DNA from 4 places in the Acidovorax sp. AC410 genome. Region 4 is predicted to be linked to each of the others. Evidence: predicted binding sites of a transcription regulator. Region 4 holds the regulator's gene; each other region holds the start of a gene.
What was found. The regulator LexA, encoded in region 4, represses DNA repair genes until DNA is damaged. The targets are predictions, from matches to a motif close to ACTGTATNNNNATACAGT.

Region 1: AC0IZS_RS17860 (PA0069 family radical SAM protein) is a predicted target of LexA. The motif match lies at 3,839-3,856, and genes of this name have one in related genera.
Region 2: AC0IZS_RS00675 (DNA topoisomerase IV subunit B) is a predicted target of LexA. The motif match lies at 3,111-3,128, and genes of this name have one in related genera.
Region 3: imuA (translesion DNA synthesis-associated protein ImuA) is a predicted target of LexA. The motif match lies at 3,298-3,315, and genes of this name have one in related genera.

Annotation. Positions count from the first base shown of each region.
Region 1 covers NZ_CEEDCG010000001.1:3,855,251-3,861,080, forward strand. Annotated here, with positions in the region: gene mdlC (benzoylformate decarboxylase) at 1-160, opposite strand, end outside; gene AC0IZS_RS17840 (LysR family transcriptional regulator) at 252-1,151, shown strand; gene AC0IZS_RS17845 (methylglyoxal synthase) at 1,196-2,083, shown strand; gene AC0IZS_RS17850 (haloacid dehalogenase type II) at 2,091-2,795, opposite strand; gene AC0IZS_RS17855 (LysR family transcriptional regulator) at 2,901-3,767, shown strand; gene AC0IZS_RS17860 (PA0069 family radical SAM protein) at 3,900-5,012, shown strand.
Region 2 covers NZ_CEEDCG010000001.1:161,168-166,997, forward strand. Annotated here, with positions in the region: gene parC (DNA topoisomerase IV subunit A) at 1-282, opposite strand, end outside; gene AC0IZS_RS00670 (lytic transglycosylase domain-containing protein) at 279-1,121, opposite strand; gene AC0IZS_RS00675 (DNA topoisomerase IV subunit B) at 1,099-3,081, opposite strand; gene AC0IZS_RS00680 (MFS transporter) at 3,199-4,416, shown strand; gene AC0IZS_RS00685 (hypothetical protein) at 4,447-4,614, shown strand; gene AC0IZS_RS00690 (class I SAM-dependent methyltransferase) at 4,621-5,175, shown strand; gene dapA (4-hydroxy-tetrahydrodipicolinate synthase) at 5,208-5,830, shown strand, end outside.
Region 3 covers NZ_CEEDCG010000001.1:6,488,901-6,494,730, reverse strand. Annotated here, with positions in the region: gene AC0IZS_RS30190 (ABC transporter substrate-binding protein) at 1-487, opposite strand, end outside; gene AC0IZS_RS30185 (HPP family protein) at 894-2,066, shown strand; gene infA (translation initiation factor IF-1) at 2,469-2,717, shown strand; tRNA gene AC0IZS_RS30175 (tRNA-Pro) at 2,955-3,031, shown strand; gene imuA (translesion DNA synthesis-associated protein ImuA) at 3,437-4,264, shown strand; gene AC0IZS_RS30165 (Y-family DNA polymerase) at 4,224-5,699, shown strand; gene AC0IZS_RS30160 (error-prone DNA polymerase) at 5,712-5,830, shown strand, end outside.
Region 4 covers NZ_CEEDCG010000001.1:5,835,932-5,841,761, forward strand. Annotated here, with positions in the region: gene adk (adenylate kinase) at 1-180, shown strand, start outside; gene AC0IZS_RS27075 (DUF3617 domain-containing protein) at 281-769, opposite strand; gene AC0IZS_RS27080 (DUF6152 family protein) at 903-1,382, opposite strand; gene AC0IZS_RS27085 (hypothetical protein) at 1,620-2,039, opposite strand; gene AC0IZS_RS27090 (asparaginase) at 2,062-3,015, opposite strand; gene lexA (transcriptional repressor LexA) at 3,099-3,773, shown strand; gene AC0IZS_RS27100 (hypothetical protein) at 3,961-4,362, shown strand; gene AC0IZS_RS27105 (D-2-hydroxyacid dehydrogenase family protein) at 4,562-5,569, shown strand; gene AC0IZS_RS27110 (branched-chain amino acid ABC transporter substrate-binding protein) at 5,784-5,830, opposite strand, start outside.

The DNA.
Region 1 (5,830 bases), 2.0 Mb from region 4:
GGAAGTCGAGGAACAGCGGCAGCTCGGTCGAGCCCGGGTTGCCGAAGATGGTGTCGATGCCGAAGCCGCGCAGCAAGTCGAGCACGACCTCGCGCACGCTGGGGCGCAGGTCGGTGGCGGGGGCGGTGCCGGCAGCACGGGAATCAAGGGCCTGGAGCATGGGGCAGGGTGGATAGCAAAAGGAAGCACCGATCTTCGGCCCCCGCCGCACATCCATCAATACAATGAAACGACTAAGCGGTATTCGCCCAATGCATATCAAGGACATCGACCTCAACCTGCTGCGCCTGTTCGATGCGGTCTACCGCACGCGCAGCGTGAGCCGCGCCGCCGAGCTCATGGACCTGACGCAGCCCGCAGCCAGCCAGGCGCTCACGCGGCTGCGCCTGCTGATCAAGGACCCGCTGTTCGTGCGCGCCGGCGGTGGCGTGCAGCCCACCCCCAAGGCCGACCGCCTGGCCGACGCCGTGCGCAGCGCCCTGGGCACGCTGGAAGAGGCGCTCAACGAATCCGCCCTGTTCGACCCGCTGCAGTCGCGCAAGGTGTTCCGCATCCACATGAGCGACATCGGCGAGGGCCGCTTTCTGCCCGACCTCATGCTCGCACTGCGCCAGCAGGCGCCCGGCGTGCGGCTCGAAACCCTGCCCGTGGCGGGTGACCAGATCGCGCCCCTGCTCGACAGCGGCCGCATCGACTTCGCCTTCGGCTTTTTGCCCGCGGTGAAGGACACGCAGCGCGTGCAGTTGCTCAATGACCGCTACATCGTGCTGCTGCGCGAAGGCCACCCCTTTGCCAAACGCCGGCGCAACGCCACGGCATTGCTCGACGACCTGCGCCAGCTCGAATTCGTCGCCGTGCGCTCGCATTCGGACACCCTGCGCATCCTGGCCCTGCTGCAGCTCGAAGACCGCCTGCGCCTGACCACCGAGCACTTCATGGTGCTGCCCTCCATCGTGCGCGGTACGGATCTCGCCGTGGTCATGCCGCGCAACATCGCACGCGGCTTTGCGGCGCAGGGCGGCTACACCATCATCGAGCCTGCGCTGCCGCTGCGCGACTTCACCGTGTCGCTGCACTGGAGCAAACGCTTCGAGGCCGACCCGGGCAACCAGTGGCTGCGCGCGGTGATCGAGGGGCTGTTCAAGGAGTAGAGCCGCCAGAGCGGGCGTTAGACTGGCATGCGAATTCGGAGTACATGGTGACGACAACCCTTCCCCCACGAACCTTCGGCCTGGCCGCCCACCGCCTGCACCGCTCCACCGCCGACGGCGGCCTGGCCCAATGGGCCGCGGCGTCGCACACTGCCCTGCAAGAACTGCAACTGGGCATCGCCGCCGTGGGAGGCTGCGCCGACGCCATCGAGCAGCATGCCCTGGCAGGCCACTTCCCGCGCCTCCTGCGCCTGCCCTATGGGCGTGAGGGTGGCGTGATGCGGGTGGTCTCGCGCATTGCGGGGGGCGTGCACCCCGAACAGGAACTGACCGGTGCCATCTACCTGCTGGACCCGCTCGACCCCTCGTCCCTGTACCCCGAGGCGCAGGCCCTCAAGCGCCAGTGCATCTCGCACGGCAAGCCGCTGCTGCTCACGGTGGCCGCTGCCATCGAATGGGTGGCCGTGGAGGCTGCGCTGCAGGCCGGGGTCTCGCTGCGCGAGCGCCCGCCGGCGATGGTGCCTTCCATCGACAAGCAATCCGTCGCACTGATCGCCCACGATGCCTTGAAGTCGGCCATGGTGGACTTTGCCTTTCGGCATTTCGACCTGCTCTCGCAGACACGTGAGCGCTTTGCCACCGGCACCACGGGCGGCCGGCTCAACGAGATGGCCTGGTCCCGCGGCTGGCCGCGCGACCTGCCGTGGGTGCAGCCCCTGCGCAGCGGCCCGTTGGGGGGTGACGCGCAGATCGCCGAGCTGGTGCTCGACAAGCGCTGCGACAAGGTGCTCTTCTTCGAGGACGTGCATGTGGCGCGCCAGCATGAGGCGGACATCCAATTGCTGGAGCGTGCCGTATGCACCAAGAGCTTCGAGGCCGCCTGCTACCACACGCCCGCCATGGCCGACGCCTGGGCAAGGGCCTGGGCGTAGATAAACGCTACCAGCCCAGCGTCGCAAAAAGGTCCACCACCCCGCGCAGATCGCCCACGGTGGCATCGGGCTGGTAGTCGGGCAGCAGGCGCCGCCCGGTGCCCCGGTCCACCCAGATGCAGCGAAAGCCGATGTCGCGCGCTGCCGCGTGGTCCAGGTGCGGGCTCGCGCAGATGTGCACCACCTCGGCCGGCTGCACGCCCAGTTGCGCATGGGCATGGTCGAACAGCCGGCGGTCGGGCTTGTAGGCGCCGGCCTGCTGGGCGGTGATCACCCGGTCGATCAAGCCGCCGAGTTGCGCCACGTTGCCGGCAATGATGTCGTCGTCGGTGTTGGACACGATGGCCAGGCGGTGGCCTGCGGCCTTGAGCGCCCGCAACGCGCCCACCACCTCGGCGAAGGGCGGCATGGTGCCGATGCGGCCGGCGAGCAGCCCGGCATCGCCGGGCGATTCAGGTAGCCCCAATTGCGCCAGGGTGCGCTGCAGCCCTTCGCCCGACACCTCGCGAAAACTGCGGTGCGGCGGCGTCTGCTCCAGCGCGTGTTCGTGCCGGTCGTAGACCGCGATGAGTTCTTCGGGCGGGGTGCCCGCGGCGCCCTTGCGCGCCAGCAGCTCGCGCACGGCCTCTTGCAAGCCTTCATCCCACTGGATGAGGGTGCCGTAGCAGTCGAAGGTCAGCCACAAAGGGCGGGGGGTGTTGTGCAAAGGCATGGTTCGGTTCGCATCGTTTCAATGAGATGCGTAGCATGCGCAAGGCTTGCGATATTGGAAAATTAAATGTTCAAATGCAATGCAGTTGAATTTTGGATATGAGCCATGCTGGACCTGGAACTGTTGAAAACCCTGGTGTGCGTCGTTGAAGAGGGCAGCTTCACGCGCGGGGCCGAGCGCGTGCACCGCACGCAGTCCACCGTCAGCCAGCAGATCGCCAAGCTCGAAGAGCGGGTAGGCCACCCCTTGCTGCAGCGCGACCGCAGCGGCAAACAGGCCCTGCCCACCGAACAGGGCGAGCTGCTGGTGCATTACGCCCGCCGCCTGCTGGCCATGGCGCAGGAGGCCGAAGACGCGCTGGCCGCCACCCCGGGGCAGGTGGCATTGCGCCTGGGCGTGCCGGAAGATTTCGACGCCCGGCGCATGTCCGGCGTGCTGGCGGGCTTCAGCGCCGCACATCCCGCCCTGCGGCTGGAAACGGTGAGCGGCATGAGCAGCGACCTGCAGCGCCGGCTGGTCCACGGCGAAATAGACCTGGCCCTGATGAAGCGCGAGCCCGGCAGCGGCGAATGCGTCGCCGCCTGGCCCGAGCGCCTGGTGTGGGCCGTCGGCCAGGGCTTCGCACCAGACGCCGATGGCGCGGTGCCGCTGGTGCTGTTCCCTGCGGGCTGCATCTACCGCCTGCGCGCCGTGCGGCTGCTGGAGAAGGCGGGTCGCCCCTGGCGCCAGGCCTTCGGCAGCCAGAGCCTGACGTCCGTGCAGGCAGCGGTCGCTGCGGGCCTGGGCGTCAGCGTGCTGCCCCGCTCGGCGCTGCTGGCCGAACACCGCACGCTGGGCCGCGCTGCAGGTTTCGAGCCCCCGCCCCCCACCGAGCTCGCCCTGGTGGGCGCCGGCCCCCGTGGCATGCCCCTGGGTCGGGGGCTGAAGCAACTGGCCGACTACCTGGTAGGACAACTCGGCAAGCGGCGCTGAGCCAGCGACAGCGCCAGGTGGATTGCGATGCAGGCCGCACCACGTAACAGCCCGGCATGAAAAGCCAAATAACTGTATATTTATACAGTTATGAAGCCGCCTCCGCCCGACGACGACAACGCCCCCCAGGTGATGCAGGAGGTGCGCATCCCCCTGCAGGCGGTGCGCGGTCGGGGGGCGGCCACGGCGCTGGCCCACCGCTTCGTGCGCGACACGCGCGAGGTGGTGGACGACGGCTGGGACGCCTGTGCGGAAGAGGGCGACGAACAACCCGCGCCACTCACCACCCAGGTGCATCTGGAGACGGCAAAGAGCGCCATCTGCGCCAACGATTCGCCGGACATATTTTTCGAGCTCTCGGTCAACCCCTACCGGGGCTGCGAGCATGGCTGTGTGTACTGCTACGCGCGGCCCACGCACAGTTATCTCAATATGTCGCCGGGGCTTGATTTCGAAACGCAGATCATCGCCAAGCACAACATCGCCGCGCTGCTGCGCGACGAACTGGGCCGGGCCAGCCATGTGCCGCAGCTCATCAACATCGGCTCGGCCACCGACTGCTACCAGCCTGTGGAGCGCGAGCTGAAACTCACGCGCGGCCTGATCGAGGTGATGCGCGACATGCGCCACCCGTTCTCGCTGATCACCAAGTCCGCCGGGGTGGAGCGCGACCTCGACCTGCTCGCCCCGCTGGCGGCGCAGCGCCTGACGGCCGTGTACGTCACCATCACCACGCTCGATGCCGCCCTGGCGCGCCGCATGGAGCCGCGCGCCGCTGCGCCCCACCGGCGCCTGCGCACCATCCGCACACTGGCCGAGGCGGGCATCCCCGTGGGCGTGAGCGTGGCGCCGCAGATCCCCTTCATCACCGAAGACATGGAACAGGTGCTGCAGGCCGCGCACGAGGCCGGGGCCACCAGCGCCTTCTACACCGTGCTGCGCCTGCCGTGGGAGCTGGACCCCCTGTTTCGCGAGTGGCTGGAGCTGCACTACCCGCAGCGCGCGGCGCGGGTGATGGCCCGGGTGCAGGACCTGCATGCGCTGGACCCTGCGCAGCGCGCTGCGGGCAAGGTCTATGCCAGTGACTTTGCCACGCGGATGAAGGGGACGGGATTGTGGGCCGATATGTTGCGACAGCGCTTTGCGGCCACTTGCCGCAAGTTGGGGCTTAACCGGGGGCGGACGGAGTTGGATTTGACGCAGTACCGGGCTGCGTTTGCGAGGAATCAGGGGTGTCTGTTTTAAGCGGCTTGCCTCGATCTTGCAGGGGAGTTCTGGGTTGGTGGTTGCTTCTCTTCTTTGTTGGAGGTCGGGAGCCGGGATGTGCGCCCGGCGGCGCAGTAACTTTCTCTTGGCCGCCAAGAGAAAGTCACCAAAGAGAAGGCGGCCCCCAGTCTGCGACCCCCATCGCCCTGTCGGGCGATGGGGGCAACCTGCGATGCTCGGGCCTGGGGTGGTGCCGATGAACTCGCTGCGTTCTTCGAACTCCGCTCAAACAGCATCGGCAAGCCAGACCACGAAGCGTGTGTGTCCTTCGGCACACACGCCCACCCCAGCCCCTGCGCTTCTCGGCGCAGCCAGCAGGGGTGGGGAGCGGGGACAAACACGGCTGCTGCTTCGCAGCTGCGCCTGGGGTCGGTTCGCGCTGTGCGCTGCCGACGGTGCGGGCGCAGCCGCCCTGTCCAGGCCAAGCGCAGCGAGGCAGTTGGGGCCGAGCGAAGCAATGGCCCGTATGGAGCCCGCTCCCACCCCCTTCTGACCGTGCCGAGAAGCGCAGGGCCTGGGGTGAGCGCGTGCCGAAGGACACGCGCCTCGTCATCTGGCTCGCCGAAGCTGTCTGACCGGAGCTGCCTCGCAGAGGCAGCGCAGGGAGTTCTTCGGCGTCACCCCAGGACCGAGCATCGCAGGCTGCCCCCTCGTACGCAGTACGAGGGGGACACGGGCAGCGGGGTCGCCTTTCTTTGGGGTACGTTTCTTTGGCGACGCAAAGAAAGGTACCTCGGCCGCCGGGCCGAGACCCGGCTCCCGCCCGCAACATAGGCATGAGGTCTAACAGAAGCACT
Region 2 (5,830 bases), 5.7 Mb from region 4:
CGGGTGGAAGCGGCCCAGCACGTCGCCTACCACGCGAGCGCTCTTGACCGGCTTGGCCGCCGTGTTGCGCGCAGGGCCGCTGTAACCCAGGCCCATGCGGTCCATGGAGTACAGGATGCGCCGCTGCACGGGCTTGAGGCCATCGCATACGTCGGGCAGCGCACGGCCCTTGACGACCGAGAGCGCGTACTCCAGGTAGGCGCGCTGGGCATAGCCGGCCAGGCCCAGGGAATCGCCGCCGTCATCGGAGGCCGGAAAATCGAGAGTGGGTTGGTCGCTCATTCGTTCTTGCTGGATTCAGGAGGTTCGGTCATTGCGGGCGTCTGCGCCACGCGGGCGGGCGGAAGGTTGCCCCGGTTCAGGGCGCCGCCCGAGAGCTCCATGCGCACGCGGCCGGAGACGGCGCGCTGCGCCTTCACGGGCGCCGGCGGCTTGAGCTGCGTATACAGGCCCATCACGGTACGCACGTAGTTCTGCGTTTCCTTGTAGGCCGGGATCTGGTTGCCCGCGCGCTGCACCGCACCCTCGCCCGCGTTGTAGGCGGCCAGCGCCAGGTCCAGGCGCTCGGGAAACAGGTCGAGCAGGTGGCGCAGGTAGCGGGTGCCGGTGGGCACGTTCACCGCCGGGTCGGCAAGTTTCTTCTCGACCGAGCGCTTGGCATCGGCGCTCACGCCAAAGCGGGTGGCCGTGGCCGGCATCACCTGCATGAGGCCCACAGCCCCCTTGGGCGACACGGCATCGGCATCGAAGCCCGACTCCGTCGCGATCAGCGCCTGCAGCAACTCGTAGTCCACCTCGTGCTTGGCGGCGGCGGCGCGCAGGTGGTGCTTGACGCGCTTGTAGTCCGGCGCGATGTCGAAGAAGGCCAGCAGCCGGGCCCCGGCGGGCGGCAGGGCATGGGGCAAGGTGGCCGCACCGACGGGCGCGTCGCGCGTGGAATCGAACTCGTTGCCCTTGAAGAACAACTGGTAGTTGGCATCCACCTGCTCGGGCGCGAAATGCGTCACCCCGCGCGGATCGACATAGGCCCACAGGTCGGCATGGGCGGCCGTCTGCACCAGGCCCAGCAAGAGGCCCGCGCACAGCAGTCGCAACCGCTCAGATGTCGATTTCGACCGCATCGCCGTGCAGTTCCATCAGCTCGCGCCGCGAGGCTGCCTCGCCCTTGCCCATGAGCTTGGTGATCAGGTCCTCGGTCTGGGCGAAGTCCATGTCGCCCAGCTGCACTGGCAGCAGGCGGCGGGTGTCGGGGTTGAGCGTGGTTTCCCACAGCTGCTCGGCGTTCATCTCGCCCAGGCCCTTGAAGCGGCTGATCTGGCATTTTTCACGCGCCACGCCGTCCTTGGCGCACTTGTCGAGGATGGCGGTGAGCTCGCCGTCGTCCAGCGCATACATCTTGGCGGCGGGCTTCTTGCCGCGCGCGGGCACGTCCACGCGGAACAGCGGGGGGCGCGCCACGTAGATATGGCCGGTCTCGATGAGCTTGGGGAAGTGGCGGAAGAACAGCGTGAGCAGCAGCACCTGGATGTGCGAGCCATCCACGTCGGCGTCCGAGAGGATGCAGACCTTGCCGTAGCGCAGGCCCGAGAGGTCGGGCGTGTCGTTGGGGCCATGCGGGTCCACGCCGATGGCCACCGAGATGTCGTGGATCTCGTTGTTGGCAAACAGGCGGTCGCGCTCCACCTCCCAGGTGTTGAGCACCTTGCCGCGCAGCGGCAGGATGGCCTGGCTTTCCTTGTCGCGGCCCATCTTGGCGCTGCCGCCGGCCGAGTCGCCCTCGACCAGGAAGACTTCGTTGTGGGCGATGTCCTTGCTTTCGCAGTCGGTGAGCTTGCCGGGCAGCACCGCCACGCCCGAGCCCTTGCGCTTTTCGACCTTCTGGCCAGCCTTCTGGCGCGTTTGCGCGGCCTTGATGGCCAGCTCGGCCAGCTTCTTGCCGTAATCGACGTGCTGGTTGAGCCACAGTTCGAGCGCCGGGCGCACGAAGCCCGACACCAGGCGCACCGCGTCGCGCGAGTTCAACCGCTCCTTGATCTGGCCCTGGAACTGCGGGTCCAGCACCTTGGCCGACAGCACGTAGCTGGCGCGGGCAAACACGTCCTCGGGCAACAGCTTCACGCCCTTGGGCAGCAGGCTGTGCAGCTCGATGAAGCTCTTGACGGCATTGAACAGGCCATCGCGCAGTCCGCTTTCGTGGGTGCCGCCGGCGCTCGTGGGGATCAGGTTGACGTAGCTCTCGCGCACGGGCTGGCCGTCTTCGGTGAAGGCCACGCACCAGGATGCGCCCTCCCCCTCGGCAAAGCTCTCGTTGTGGCGGTCGGCAAAGCCTTCGCCCTCGAACAGCGGGATCACCGGGTCACCGTTGAGCGTCTGCATCAGGTAGTCGCGCAGGCCGCCCTTGTACTGCCAGGTCTGGGTGTCGCGCGTCTTCTCGTTGACCAGCGTCACCGACACGCCGGGCATGAGAACCGCCTTGCTGCGCAACAGGTGGGTGAGCTCGCCCATGGGCAGCGCGCTCGACTCGAAATACTTGGCATCGGGCCAGGCGCGTACGGTCGTGCCCTGCTTGCGCTCACCGGCTTCGAGCGCGCGGGTCACCAGGGGCTCGACCACGTCGCCGGCCGAGAACACCAGCCGGGCGACCTTGCCCTCGCGGTGGCTGCTCACTTCCAGGCGGGTGGCCAGCGCATTGGTCACGCTCACGCCCACGCCGTGCAGGCCGCCCGAGAAGCTGTAGGCGCCGCCCTTGCCCTTGTCGAACTTGCCGCCTGCGTGCAGACGCGTGAACACCAGCTCGATCACCGGGGCGTTCTCTTCAGGGTGCATGCCGAAGGGGATGCCGCGCCCATCGTCCTCGATGCTGACCGAGCCGTCGGTGTGCAGCGTGACCTTGATCTTCTTGCCATGGCCGGCCAGCGCCTCGTCGGCGGCGTTGTCCAGCACCTCCTGGATGATGTGCAGGGGGTTGTCGGTGCGGGTGTACATGCCCGGGCGCTGCTTGACGGGCTCCAGGCCCTTGAGCACGCGGATCGAGCCTTCGGAATATTCGCTGGCGGAGACGGGAGACGGTTTGGCAGACATGCGGCGGATTGTAGTGCGGCGCAGCAAAGACTGGATAAAAATACAGCTCCACTGCCTTCAACTGTACTGTTCGGTGGTGTGCGGGCAGATTGTGGCCAATCTGGCTACATTCTGCGCATGTCTATGCATCCTCCGAAACTGTCCATGTTCCAGGTGCTCGCGTGCGGCGCGGCCATCGTGACCCTGTCCATGGGCATCCGCCACGGCTTTGGCCTGTGGCTGCTGCCCATCACCCAGGAAATGGGCTGGACGCGCCAGTCCTTTGCCCTGGCCATCGCCATCCAGAACCTCTCCTGGGGCCTGATCGGCATCTTTGCCGGCATGGCGGCCGACCGCTTCGGTGCCTTCCGCGTGCTGCTGGCCGGCGCCGCCCTGTATGCGGCGGGCCTGGCCGGCATGGCCCTGTCGCCCACGCCGCTGCTGTTCGCGCTGACCGCGGGCGTGCTGATCGGCGCCGCCCAGGCAGGCACCACCTACGCGGTGATCTATGGCGTGCTGGGCCGCCAGATCGCCCCCGAAAAACGCTCCTGGGCCATGGGCGTGGCGGCAGCGGCCGGCTCCTTCGGCCAGTTCCTGATGGTGCCCATGGAAGGCTGGCTGATCGCCAGTTTCGGCTGGCAGCAGGCGCTGCTGGCGCTGTCGCTGGCGGTGCTGCTCATCGTGCCCCTGGCGTTCGGCCTGCGCGAGCCAGGCTTCAAGGGCGCAGCACCTCCCAAGCGCGACCAGACCATCGCCCAGGCGCTGTTCGAGGCCTTCCGCTACCCGAGCTTCTCGCTGCTGATGGCGGGCTACTTCGTCTGCGGCTTCCAGGTGGTGTTCATCGGCGTACACATGCCCAGCTACCTCAAGGACCATGGCCTGTCGCCCCAGGTGGCCAGCTACGCGCTGGCGCTGATCGGCCTGTTCAATGTGTTCGGCACCTACATCGCCGGCACCCTGGGCCAGCGCCTGCAAAAGCGCTACATCCTGGCCTTCATCTACTTTGCGCGGGCGATAGCCATTGCAGTGTTCCTCGTGGTGCCGCTGTCGCCGGCCTCGGTGTACATCTTCTCGGCCGTGATGGGCACGCTGTGGCTGTCCACCATTCCGCCGACCAATGCCACCATTGCCCAGATCTTCGGCGTGCAGCACCTGTCCATGCTGGGCGGCTTCGTGTTCTTCAGCCACCAGATCGGCAGCTTCCTGGGCGTCTGGCTGGGCGGCTACCTGTACGACGCCACGGGCAGCTACGACATCGTCTGGTACATCGCCATTGCGCTCGGGGTGTTCGCCGCCCTGGTGAACCTGCCCGTCAAGGAAAGCCCTATCCAGCGCGCGGCGCCCGTGCCGGCATGATGGCGGCCTGAACCTTTGCACCCCATCACCATGCAAGCCGCCCCCGACCCTGCTCCCCACCGCACCCCGGCCCTGCCGCTGGTGTGGCGGGTGCTGGCCTGGGCGGTGGCCATCCTGGCTTGCCTGGCCGTGTTTGCCATGTACACCGTGCCCGAATTCATGGTGATGCTGGCCGACCAGGTGTGGAACTGCTTCTGATTGCCCATGCATGGATCTGACAAGCCCTCGGACTGGGTACGCCGCTGGTCGGCCCTGATCGCACCCCAGAGCACCGTGCTCGACGTGGCCTGCGGCGCCGGGCGCCACCTGCGCTGGCTGCACGGCCTGGGCCACAGCGTGGTGGGGGTAGACCGCTCCCCCGAGGCCGTGGCCGCAGGCGCCCCGTTCGGGGAGATGGTCTGCGCCGACCTCGAAAACGGCCCCTGGCCCTTTGCCGGGCGGCAGTTTGGCGCCGTGGTGGTCACCAATTACCTGTGGCGGCCGCTGTTTCCCACCCTGCTGGCCAGCTTGGCGCCAGGGGGCGTACTGGTCTACGAGACCTTTGCACACGGTAACGAAACGGTGGGACGCCCCGCGCGGCCCGAATTTTTGCTGCAGCCCGGTGAATTGCTGGCCGCCTGCCGCAGCCTGCGCACCGTGGCCTACGAGGACGGCTTCCTCGAAGAACCCGCGCGTTTCGTGCAGCGCATCACGGCCATCAGGGAACTTGCGGACGCCGGGGCACCCTCAAGACATCTGCTGGCCAGTCCGGCTAGTTAGAATGCTCTTTTATCCCGTTCACCACTGCGGACATGACATCTTCCTTAGTGCCACTCACTGGCAGCATCGTCGCCCTCGTCACCCCCTTGCATGAGGACGGTAGCGTCGACTACCCTGCGCTGCGCAAACTGATCGACTGGCACATCGCCGAAGGCACCGACTGCATCGGTGTCGTGGGCACCACGGGCGAATCGCCCACGGTGAACGTGGAGGAGCACTGCGAGATCATCCGTGTGTCCGTGGAGCAGGCCGCCAAGCGCGTGCCCATCATGGCCGGCTGCGGCGCCAACTCCACGGCCGAGGCCATCGAGCTGGCGCGTTTCGCCAAGAAGGTGGGCGCCGACACGCAATTGCAGGTCGTGCCCTACTACAACAAGCCCACGCAAGAGGGCCAGTACCAGCATTTCAAGGCCATTGCCGAGGCCGTGGGCGACCTGCCCACCATCTTGTACAACGTGCCCGGTCGCTCCGTGGCCGACATGCAGCACGACACCGTGCTGCGCCTGGCCCAGGTGCCCGGCATCATCGGCATCAAGGAAGCCACGGGCAACATCGAGCGCGCGCAGTGGCTGATCCGCGAAGCCCCCAAGGGCTTTGGCATCTACTCGGGCGACGATCCGACCGCCGTGGCGCTGATGCTGTGCGGCGGCCATGG
Region 3 (5,830 bases), 650 kb from region 4:
CCTTGCCCAGCGCCAGCGTGGGCTGGGAGTTGCTGAACGAGGTGCGGAACACGTTGGGCGCGCACAGCCCCCGGGTGGCGGCATGCACGCCGGCGTTGGGGATCAGGTTGAGCACACCGGTGTCGCGCGCCACCTTCTGGATGCCCATCTGCACGCCCGAGTGCACGGTGCCGATCAGCACGTCCACCTTGTCGCGCTGCACCAGCTTGCTGGCGTTTTCCACGCCCTTGCTGGGCTCGGACTCGTCGTCCACCTTGAACCACTCGATCTCGCGCCCGCCGAGCTTGCCGCCCTGCTGGTCGATGGCCATGCGCACGCCGTTCTCGATGGCCACGCCCAGCTGGGCGAAGGTGCCCGTGTAGGGCAGCATGAAGCCCACGCGCACCTTGCCGCTCTGGGCCCGCACGATGGAGGGCAGCAGCAGGCCCGTGGAAGCGGCGCCGACGAGGGCTGCGCTGCGGCTGATGACGAGGCGGCGAGTGGTCATGGGGAGTGTCTCCTTTGTTTAGGCTTAAAGTAATTTAACCCCAAGCCCCTGTGTGAAAACCTATGGCTTACCCGTACCGGCGCTGGCTGCTGGCGTCCTTCAGCGGCCCAAGAGTGTGCTCCGTGGGGATTGTTTCCGGGCCATCCATGGCGAAAACAAGTGTGAAGTAAACTGCATTTGGCGTGGTTCACATGCAGTATAGAGCATGTTCTTAGAGCCATGTGCAGCCGTTTGAGGGGAAGCGGTAGGTAGTTTCGAGCATAGTCCACCCGTTTACCCACCGTGGCAGCAGCGGGTTTGCACCCAATTGGTGCACGGCAAGCCGCCACCCGGCACAATGGCTGGCTGCATGTCTGCACCGCACCCTTCCTCCATTCCCCCCTCTCCGGCGCCAGCGCCCGATCCCATGTCTTCGTCCACCCCGCGCGCGGCGGCACGGTCGTCCCCGCGCGTGCGTACTGCGCGCTGGCTGCGCCATTTCTGGCCGGCCCCGCTGGGCATCGATGGCCGCGAACGCCTGCGCTTCATCGTGGGTGCCGTGCTGGGCATCTTCCTGACGGCGGTGCTCAGCCGCTGGTGGGTGGGAGGCGGACATGCCCACGGGCCCTGGATGCTGGGCGCGCTGGGGGCCAGTGCCGTGCTGGTGTTCGGCATGCCGTCGAGCCCTCTGGCCCAGCCCTGGCCGGTGCTGGGCGGCAGCACCTTGTCGGCGATGGTGGGGGCCGTGTGTGCGGCGCTGGTGCCCGACCCTGCGCTGGCGGGTGCGCTGGCGGTGGGTCTGTCCATCGCGCTCATGGTGCCGCTGCGCTGCCTGCACCCGCCCGGTGGTTCCATGGCGCTGTACGTGGTGCTCACGGCGGGCGACGGCCTGCACCTGGCGGCGTTTCCTGTCCTGTTCAATGTGCTGGTGCTGTTGCTGGCAGGTGTGGTCTACAACAGCCTGACCGGGCGCAGCTACCCGCATCCGCAGCAATCGCCGGCGCGCACCGCCGTGGCCAAGGGGGCCTTTGCGGCATCGGACGTGGATGCGGCGCTGGCGCACTACAACCAGGTGCTGGACGTGAGTCGCGCCGACCTGGAGGGTTTGCTGCAGCTGGCGGGCCGCGCGGCCTTCCAGCGCACGCTGGGCGATGTGCGCTGCGCGGACATCATGTCCCGGCCGGCCATGGCGGTGGAGCAGGGCGTGTCGCTCAAGGACGCGTGGGCCTTGATGCGCAGCGAAAAGATCAAGGCCCTGCCCGTGGTGGATGCCAGCCGGCAGGTGCTTGGCATCGTCACGGTGGCCGATTTCATGCGGCTGGCCAACCTCGACCTGCACGAGGGCCTGGGCCAGCGCCTGCGCGCCCTGGTCAAGGGCCGCAGCGGCCAGCCCGCCAGTGTGGGCGAGATCATGTCGCACCCGGTGCAGGTGGCCCGGGTAGGCCAGCACGCCATGGACCTGGTGCCCCTGTTCTCGCAGGGTGGGCACCACCACATCCCCATCGTCGACGACGGCGGGCACCTCGTGGGCATCATTACCCAGACCGACCTGGTGCGCACCCTGGCGCTGGCCGTGCAGGGCCAGGATACGGCTGCTTGAAGGGGCTCTGGGGCCCTCTGGGGAGGCTCTGGTGCCGTCCCGCGACACTGCTGCGCCCGTGCCATAGGCAAGCCCCGGTACATCGCGGTACAATCGACAGGCTATGCACAGCGCTCTGCCTGTCCATTGATACGGATTTGCCTTTAACCGTGTAGCGTCGTTGGTTCGCCTTGCCGTGCTACAGCACTGTCTGCGGCTCCCGCCTGGCTACACGATCAAATGCAAATCCGTATGAAGCCGTCTCCCCGGCCCTCTGCCTGATCTGCGCCCCGGGTGCAGCGACTCCCACCGCCCGCAATGCACCGTGTGTCGAGCCCGACCACGCTGCATAGGCCGTGGTGGATGCCCCAGCGTTCAGGCGCCGATCACCAGATTTTTTGATTTTTGAAAAGACAAGAGAACATGGCCAAAGAAGAACTGATTGAAATGCAAGGCTCCGTGACCGAAGTGCTGCCCGACTCGCGCTTTCGCGTGACGCTGGAGAACGGTCACCAGCTGATTGCCTACACCGGCGGCAAGATGCGCAAGCACCACATCCGCATCCTGGCGGGTGACAAGGTCTCCCTGGAAATGTCGCCTTACGACCTCTCCAAGGGCCGCATCACCTTCCGCCACCTGGCTGGCCGCGGCCCTGGTCCGTCGAGCCGTTGATGCATGCGGGCGCACGGCCACGGATGTGGCCGCGCGCCGGTTGCTGGTTCGTCGTTTGGTCTTCTGGTTAGCTGGTTGGTTGTTGAAGTTGTTCCCCCATCGCCGCAGTTTGCATCGCCCTGGATGCATGACAGCACTGCCGATGGAACCCTGGTCCGGTGCAGTCGCTGCAAAAAAATCAAAAAAAGCGCGCATTTGGCCAGAACCCGAAATTTCCCGGGTTAGAATACGAGCTGTCGGAGCGTAGCGCAGCCTGGTAGCGCATCTGCTTTGGGAGCAGAGGGTCGCGAGTTCGAATCCCGCCGCTCCGACCATTATTGGCAAGGCCTGCAGAAGCAATTCTGCAGGCCTTTTGTCATTTCCGGGTCGCCATTGGCACGCGAGTGTGTTCGCGCTGACCCTGCCAGCGATAGTGCAACTGCTTGCCATCGCTGATCTCCCCGCATCATCCTTTCCCCCCGAGTTTTCTGCCGTTGTGGGTCATGAGGCCCGCGCAGCCTGGGCCAGCGCTCTGGCGGATGCCAATGACCTGCAGGAATGCTCTGAAAAGCCACCACGCGACCCGGAATCGGGTACGATAACTGGATGAAAACACAGTATTTGGCTTTCATCCCGGGCTCCATGCACAGGCATGCCCTGACCAGGGCCCTGGTGCGTCCGCAGCGGTTTTCCGCCGTCGCCTGACCTTTTGCGCATGTCCCCACTCGTTTGCCCCTCCCATGTCCGCCGTCCCCCTCCGTTCCCTGGCTGCCAGCGCAGCACCACGTCTGGCAGGCGTGTGGCTGGCCGACCAACTGGGCACATCCACTGCGGCACGGGTGCAGGCCACGGGACATGCGGGGCTCGATGCGCAACTGCCGGGCGGGGGCTGGCCCGTGGGTGCCATGGCCGAGGTGCTGCAGCCTGCAGCCGGGCTGCATGTCTGGCAACTGGTGCTGCCGGCACTGGCCCAGGCCACGGCCGCGCGGCCGGGGGCCGTGGTGCTGGTGGCACCGCCCCTTGAGCCTTTTGCGCCAGCCCTGCGCGCGGGTGGGTTGGATGCGGCGCGGCTGTGCCGTGTACAGACCACTTCTGCGACCCAGGCGCTCTGGGCGGCCGAGCAGGCCCTGCGCTGCCGCGACGTGCAGGCGGTGCTGGCCTGGCTGCCGCAGGCTGCGCCCGAATCACTGAGGCGGCTGCAGCTGGCAGCCGCGCAGATGGGGCAGCTGCTGTGGGTGTTTCGCCCGGCCAGGGCGCGCCAGCAGGCATCGCCTGCGCCGCTGCGGCTGTGGGTCGAGGCTGTCGATGGCTCGGGCGGTGCGCAGATGCAGGTGCAGGTGCTCAAGCGCCGCGGGCCGCCCATGGAGCAGGCCTTGGTGCTGCCCGCCAGCAACGCAGCGCTGGCCCGGGTGCTGGCCGCGTCGGCCGCGCGCGGCGAGGGGCGGCGTGCGCGGCCACAGCAGCGACCTGCCGTGGTGCTGCCGCTGGCGACGTGGCTGGACCGCTTGCCCGCAGGAGGTGTGCAGCATGCACTGGATCGCATGGCCGTTGCTGCCCACTCCCACTGATACCGATACGGACAGCACGGCCCGCCCTGGCGTGACCGTGCCGGCTGCGGCGGCTGGGCCGCGCCAGCCCGTTCCGCAGGCCCCGCACGCGCATTGGTGGGCGCTGCAGTTCACGCCGCGCGTGGCGAGGGTGGATGGCGAGGCCCTGCTGCTGGAGGTTTCGGCCACCGAGCGCCTGTGGGGCGGGCGTGAGGCGCTACTCGCGCAATTGCAGCTGCGCAGCCCACCATGGCCGGCCGATCCGTCAGGAGAAGCAGGGCCTGCGGAGCAAGCTAGGCGCTTGACGCCTTTTGCCGAGGCGTCCACCTCGCTGCAGGCCCTGGCTTTGCTGCGCCTGCAGCTGGCAGGCCAGCCGCTGCCCAGGCACCTGCCCGATGGCCTGCCGCTGCACACGCTGACGGCGCTGCACCCGCACCTGCCGAGCCTGGCACGCATGGGCTGCCGCACCTGGGGCGCCTTGCGCGCGCTGCCGCGCGACGGCGTGGCACGGCGTCTGGGCGCGGCCGTGCTGCTGGCGCTGGACCGGGCTTACGGCCATATCGCCCACAACCACGCCTGGGTGGAGTTGCCCGAGCGCTTCGAGCTGACGGCCGAGCTGCCCGCGCTGGCCACCTCGGCCGATGCCTTGCTGTGGTCCGCCAGCCGCCTGTTGTCGGCCCTGCAGGCCTGGCTGCAGGCGCGCCAGCAGGGCGTGCTGGCGCTGGAGCTGGCCTGGCGGCATGACCTGCGCCGGGTCGATGGCGTGCCCATCGCCCCCTGGCATGCGCTGCCCGTGCGCACGGCCCAGCCCACGCACGAACTGGCCCACCTGCGCCGTCTGCTGGCCGAGAACCTGGCGCGCACGCCCCTGGCCGCGCCGGCCAACCAGATCACGCTGCGCGTGCTGGAGACCGCACCGCTGCCCCATGCCAGCGCCCACCTGCTGCCGCCCGATGGATCGTCGGCCGCCGGTGACCAGGAGGGCGAGGCCTGGCACCAACTGGTCGAGCGCCTCTCCGCCCGCCTGGGGGCCGGGCAGGTGCAGTCCGTCACCCTGCTCGCAGACCACCGGCCCGAATGCATGCAGCGCTGGCAGCCCATGGCCGAAGCCGGGCCGGTGCCAGCAGCGAAGCCGCCGCAGGGCGAGCACGCGCCCGAGGCCGTGCTGTGGCCCACCTGGCTGCTGCGCACCCCACAGCGCCTGGCCATGCAGGGCCATCGGCCGTGCTACCAGGGCCCGCTGCGCATGCTGGCCGGGCCGCACCGGTTCGACATGGCCTGGTGGGAGGAAGGCGAGAGCCAGGTCCCCGCCAGTGCCAGCGACATGGTGCAGCGCGACTATTTCGTGGCCGTGAGCCCGGGGGCGGGGCGCGTCTGGGTGTTCCGTGAACGACCGGTGCATGCGCTGCCGGCGACGTCGGCAGACCACTGGTTCCTGCAGGGCCTGTATGCATGAGCGGACCGGCACATGACCCACACCCTTCCTGACCGCAGCCCCACCGGGGTGGCCTCGCCGCCTGCCTTGCCGGACTATGCCGAGCTGCACTGCATCTCCAGTTTCAGCTTCCAGCGCGGCGCCTCGCAGCC
Region 4 (5,830 bases):
AAGGAAGAGACCGTCAAGAAGCGCCTGCAGGTCTACAGCGACCAGACCCGCCCCCTGGTGGACTACTACAGCCAGTGGGCCAAGGCCGACCCGGCCGCCGCCCCCCAGTACCATGCCATCAGCGGCATGGGCAGCGTGGACGACATCACGCAGCGGGCCTTTGCGGCCCTCGCCAGCTGACCAACTGTCCCGCTGATTTTCAGCGGCACCAACAACAAAGCCGGGCAATGCCCGGCTTTGTTGTTTCTGACCCGCTGGGGCCAGCTTGATCGGAAGGCGATTACTTGGACTTGGGGGCCACGGGCATGTTCGGCATCGTCATAGCACCTGGCTTCTGGCCAGCGGCGCAGGCCCCCAGCCAGCGCGCCTCCAACACGGTGGTGTCATTGGTTTTACCCATCATTGGTGGGCTGTAGGTGTTGTTCACCACGACCTTGTAGTTGCTAGTGAAATCACCCGTGGTGACGGTACGGGAGGTGATGTTGACCGACCCCATCTTGCATTCAGCATTGCCCGTGATGGTGTTTCCGTCGCGCTTCATGTCGTTCTTGCTGCACATGGTCTTGGACGTTTCCAGGGCCGTCTTCTGCATCTGTGCCTCGAATGCTTCATCCGTGCACTGCTGCATGACGGTAGGGGGCGCACCCTCACCGGAAGTCGCCTTGAGCTCCCACAGCCCCGGCTTGCGCTTGGGCAACTCCAGGGCCTGTGCGGGCAAGGTGGCCAGGACCACGGCAGCGGCAGCGAGAGAAAGGGAGAAACAGCGCATAACGACTCCTGCAAAGTAATGTGCCGGATGATAGTGGCGGGAAACCCCCACGCCGCACGCAGCCAGGCACATCAAGGAAACGAAACGTGCACTATTCGATGATCCCGGCGCCCACCCGTCGGGCCACTAGAGATCAAGCCGGGCTTGAGCGCAACCCGTAGACCTTGCCATCCACGAACAGGTACTCGACCCGCAGCACCGCCTCCCCCTTCTCCTCGCGCAGCGTGAAGCCCAGTACCGAGATCGCTGTGCCCGGCTTGATCTCGGCCACCTGCCAGGCCTGCATGCGCGTCAGCGGCGCAAGCTCGATCTCCCACTTGCGGTCCTTGCGCGTGGGCAGCACGGCACGGGCCAGCAAGGACTTGCCATCGACCGGAGCCGTCTGCGCGGGCAAGGCGCGCTGCGCCAGGTTGGGCGGCAATGCCAGGTTGGCGGGCAGCTCCAGCTCCAGCTCGGCATGCGGGTTCTGCCAGCGCACCTTGCGCACCGTGCCTTCGAGGTAGATCGGGCGATCCGCGTCGAAGCTGCTCCAGCCGTGGTGGGCATGGGCCGCAAGGGGTACCAGGGGCATTGCAAAGCCGGTGAACAGAAGTTGGCGACGTCGTAGTGGCATGGGACTTCTCCTTTGGGATGGTTATCTGCGCTTCAACAGCGCTACGCACAGAACAGGACCCGTGGCTCTGGCATGGCCCAAGCCAGTGCCACCGTGGAACTGGCTTTGCCAGGCCACCGGTGGCGTCCCCCTGAGGGGCTGAGGGCCGCGGCTCCAAGCCCGCCTGCGCGGGCTTGGACGGCGCCGAAGGGCTGCCGCCTCTGGCGGCTGCACCGAGGCGCGAAGCGACTCAGGGGGCTACAAGTAAGCGATCCAGCGACCGCAGGCGACGATGGCCAGCCAGATGAGGGTGGACAGCAGCATCTGCGCCCGCGCAAGCCCATCGAGCCGCGCCAGCGAACCACGCCCATGAAACCACGCCGCGTTGCAGCCGGCAAGCATCAACAACAGCATCTTCAGGGTGAAGGCCCGGTTGGCGAGCAATTCCTGGGGCTGCGTGGCAAACATCACCAGGCCCGACAGGGCCGCCATGCCAAAGCCGCACAGCGCCAGCGACAGGCTCAGGCGCGCCAGGTCCCGCGGCGGCAGCGCCGCGCCCCAGCCGAACACCCGCAACTCCAGCAGCACCAGGTTGCCCAGCAGCAGCGCAATGCCCACGATGTGTACCACCTCCAGCGCCGGGTAGGCCCATACATGGGAGCGAAGGGCAGCAAACATAAAGGGCTTCCTGGCGTGGTGATCAGTGCAACAGCTCAAGCATCAGCGTGATGCGGGCCTTCACGGGCGACAGGCCGGGCGCGGCCGCAAAGGCGTCTCCTGCCGTGGGCAGCAACTGTCCTTCGGCGCAGCGCGTGGAGCGCACCACACGCACCCCAACCGCCTGCGCACGCGCCAGCGCGGCGCCGAGCGCATGGTGGATGGTGCCGTTGCCCGTGCAGGCCACCACCAGCCCCTGCACGCCCTCGCGCACCAAGGCATCCACCGCACGGCCACTGGCGCCCGCATGGCTCGCCACCAGTTCCACCCACGGCCAGGGGGCGTCGGCCGGCAGGGCGGCAGTGGCTGCGGCAGCCGTGCCGTCTGGCGCCTGGGGCCATGCCTGCACCAGGCGGGCCACGCCCTCCTCCACCCACCCCAAGGGCCCGGCGTCACCGGAACTGAACGGGTCCACCCGGTAAGGATGCACCTTCTGCACGCGCTGCGCGCCGTGGATGGTGCCGGCAGCCACCACCACCACGCCGTGCGCACCGGCGGTGGCCGCCACGGCCACGGCGTCGAGCAGGTTCTGCGGGCCATCGGGCACCAGCGCGGTCGATGGGCGCATGGCACAGGTCAGCACCACGGGCTTCGAGGCATGGAGCACGGAGTGCAGGAACCAGGCCGTCTCTTCGATGGTGTCGGTGCCATGGGTGATGACGATAGCGCGCACGGCAGGGTCGTCCATGCATTCGGCGCAGCGCTGCGCCAGGGCGCGCCACACACCCATCTCCATGTCCTTGCTGTCGATCTGGGCCACCTGCTCGACCACCAGGGCCCCGCCAGCCACTGTTTCGAGCCCGGGAACCGCCGCCAGCAGCTCGCCCACCCCCACCTGTGCGGCCGTGTAGCCAATGTTGTCCCCCGCCTGCGCAGCGGTGCCGGCAATGGTGCCGCCCGTACCCAGAACCACAATTTTTTGCGCACTCACTTGCATACTCCGAAAAACTGGTGAAAAATACAGCTACTGGATTAAAAAACAGTTATTTGCCACTGTACCGGCACACACTGGAAACCACCATGCTCGACAACCCCAAGCTCACCGCCCGCCAGCAACAGATTCTGGACCTGATCCAGACCGCCATTGCACGCACCGGCGCCCCCCCTACCCGCGCCGAAATCGCGACCGAGCTGGGCTTCAAGTCGGCCAATGCGGCAGAAGAGCACCTGCAGGCCCTGGCCCGCAAGGGCGTGATCGAACTGGTCAGCGGCACCTCGCGGGGCATCCGCCTACGCGGCGAGACCGTGCGCTCCATCAACGCAGCGCGTGGCACCCAGTTCAGCCTGCCCATTCCCGGCCTGTCGCAGCTGATGCTGCCGCTGATCGGCCGGGTCGCAGCGGGCTCACCCATTCTCGCGCAGGAGCATGTCGACCAGACCTACAGCGTGGAAAACAGCCTGTTCCAGCACAAGCCCGATTACCTGCTCAAGGTGCGCGGCATGTCCATGCGCGACGCCGGCATCATGGACGGCGACCTGCTGGCCGTGCAGTCCACGCGCGAGGCGCGCAATGGCCAGATCATCGTGGCCCGCCTGGGCGACGACGTCACCGTCAAGCGCCTGCGCCGCACGGCCACCGGCATCGAGCTGCTGCCCGAAAACCCCGACTACCCCGTGATCACCGTGCAGCCCGGTGAGCCCTTCGAGATCGAAGGCCTGGCGGTCGGCCTGATCCGCAACACCATGCTCATGTAGCGCCAAGGGTCCACGGCACCCCCTGCGCAAGGCAGGGATGCCGCAAAGGACCCGACGTGCATGGCCCAGGTGGCGGGCGTTTGACAGGTGGGATGCGGGATTTTCTGCAACCCACTGGTCAGCCCTGGGCCCATGCACATCCCTCGCAATCCTGCCTGTGTTCACCACCGACCTTCGGAGTCTTCACATGGGAATTGCTTCTTTGACCTTCTCGGCCTTCTCCCACCCCCTGCATGCGCTGACGCGCTGGCTGCAGCCTGCCGCGCATGGCGGGCACGACACCACTGCGGCACGGCCACGCACCTGCAAGGCACCTCTGCCAGCCACCCCGGCGCCAGCATGGCCGGCAGCGGCTGCAGCCCGCATGCCGCGCGACGAGACGCCACTGGCGGCAGCGGGAAGCCGCTTGCCCAACCCGGCCCAGGGAGCGGAGGCCGTGTGCAACCACGCCCAGGCACGCCGCGTGGTGCGGGTGCTGCGGACAGCCGCCTCCGGCGCCGATGCCGGACGCATCGTGATCTCGGGGCGCATGGCCGATGTGTGCGCGGAGCTGGACCGCATGGCCGCGCGCGAGGCGCTGCAACACTGACCCGGGCACCCCGGCCGGGCAGGCGAGCGGGCCAGCTGTCCTGCAAGCGGCGGCACCAGGCCCGCCGCCGCAGATGGGGCACCGCATTCGCGCGGATCAGCGCCTTCGCACATGCGGCATTCACGCAGCGTTGCAAATGCCGTGCGCCCGATGGGCCTTGGGGCGCAAAGACTGCAGCGCTCCAAGGCACAATGTCGGGATGAACATCGTGATCCTCGACGACTACCAGGATGCAGTGCGCAAGCTCCATTGCGCCACCCGGCTCGACGCCTACACCGCCAAGGTCTACACCAACACCGTCAAGGGCCTGGGCCAGCTGTCGATACGGCTCAAGGATGCCGACATCATCGTGCTGGTGCGCGAGCGCACCCAGATCACCCGCCAGCTGGTCGAAAAGCTGCCGCGCCTCAAACTCATTGCCCAGACCGGCAAGATCGGCAACCACATCGACGTGGCAGCCTGCACCGAGCGCGGCATTGCCGTGGCAGAGGGCGTGGGCTCGCCGGTGGCACCTGCGGAGCTGACCTGGGCCCTGGTGATGGCCGCCACGCGCCGGCTGCCCCAGTACATCTCCAACCTCAAGCACGGCGCCTGGCAGCAGTCGGGCCTCAAGACGGCGTCCATGCCGCCCAACTTCGGGCTGGGCACGGTGCTGCGCGGCAAGACGCTGGGCATCTGGGGCTATGGCCGCATCGGCCAGCTCGTGGCCGGCTATGGCCGGGCCTTCGGCATGAACGTGCGCGTCTGGGGCCGCGAGGCATCGCGCGCCCAGGCCCTGACCGATGGCTACCAGGCCGCCACCACGCGCGAGGAATTCTTCTCGCAGTGCGACGTGATCTCGGTGCATCTGCGCCTGAACGACGAGACGCGCGGCATCATCTCGCTTGAAGACCTGTCGTGCATGAAGCCCACCTCGCTGTTCGTGAACACCTCGCGCGCCGAACTGGTCGAGTCCGATGCCCTGATTGCGGCGCTGAACCGGGGTCGCCCCGGCATGGCGGCGGTGGACGTGTTCGAGAGCGAGCCCATCCTGCAGGGCCACGCCCTGCTGCGCCTTGAGAACTGCATCTGCACCCCGCACATCGGCTACGTGGAGCAGGACAGCTACGAGCTCTACTTTGGTGCGGCCTTCGACAACGTGGTGAACTTCATCAAGGGCACGCCGACCAACATCGTGAACCCGGGTTCGCTGCAGGTGCGGCGCTGACGCCCCCTCCTGCCGCCAACGCAAGCAGCGTCGGCGGCACCAACGAAAAAGGCTTCCCGAGGGAAGCCTTTTTTGATTCCGCGGGCACCACCCGAAGGCAGCGCTCCTGCACGGGATTGCATTCGACCGGATAACTAGGCGGGGAGCCGCAGACAGTGCTGTAGCACGGCAAGGCTCCCCAACAACGTTAGCCGGTTGAAGGCAAGTCCGTCCCTTAGTTCAGAGGGGTCTTCTTGCCGTCCTTGTAGTTGTACAGGGTGA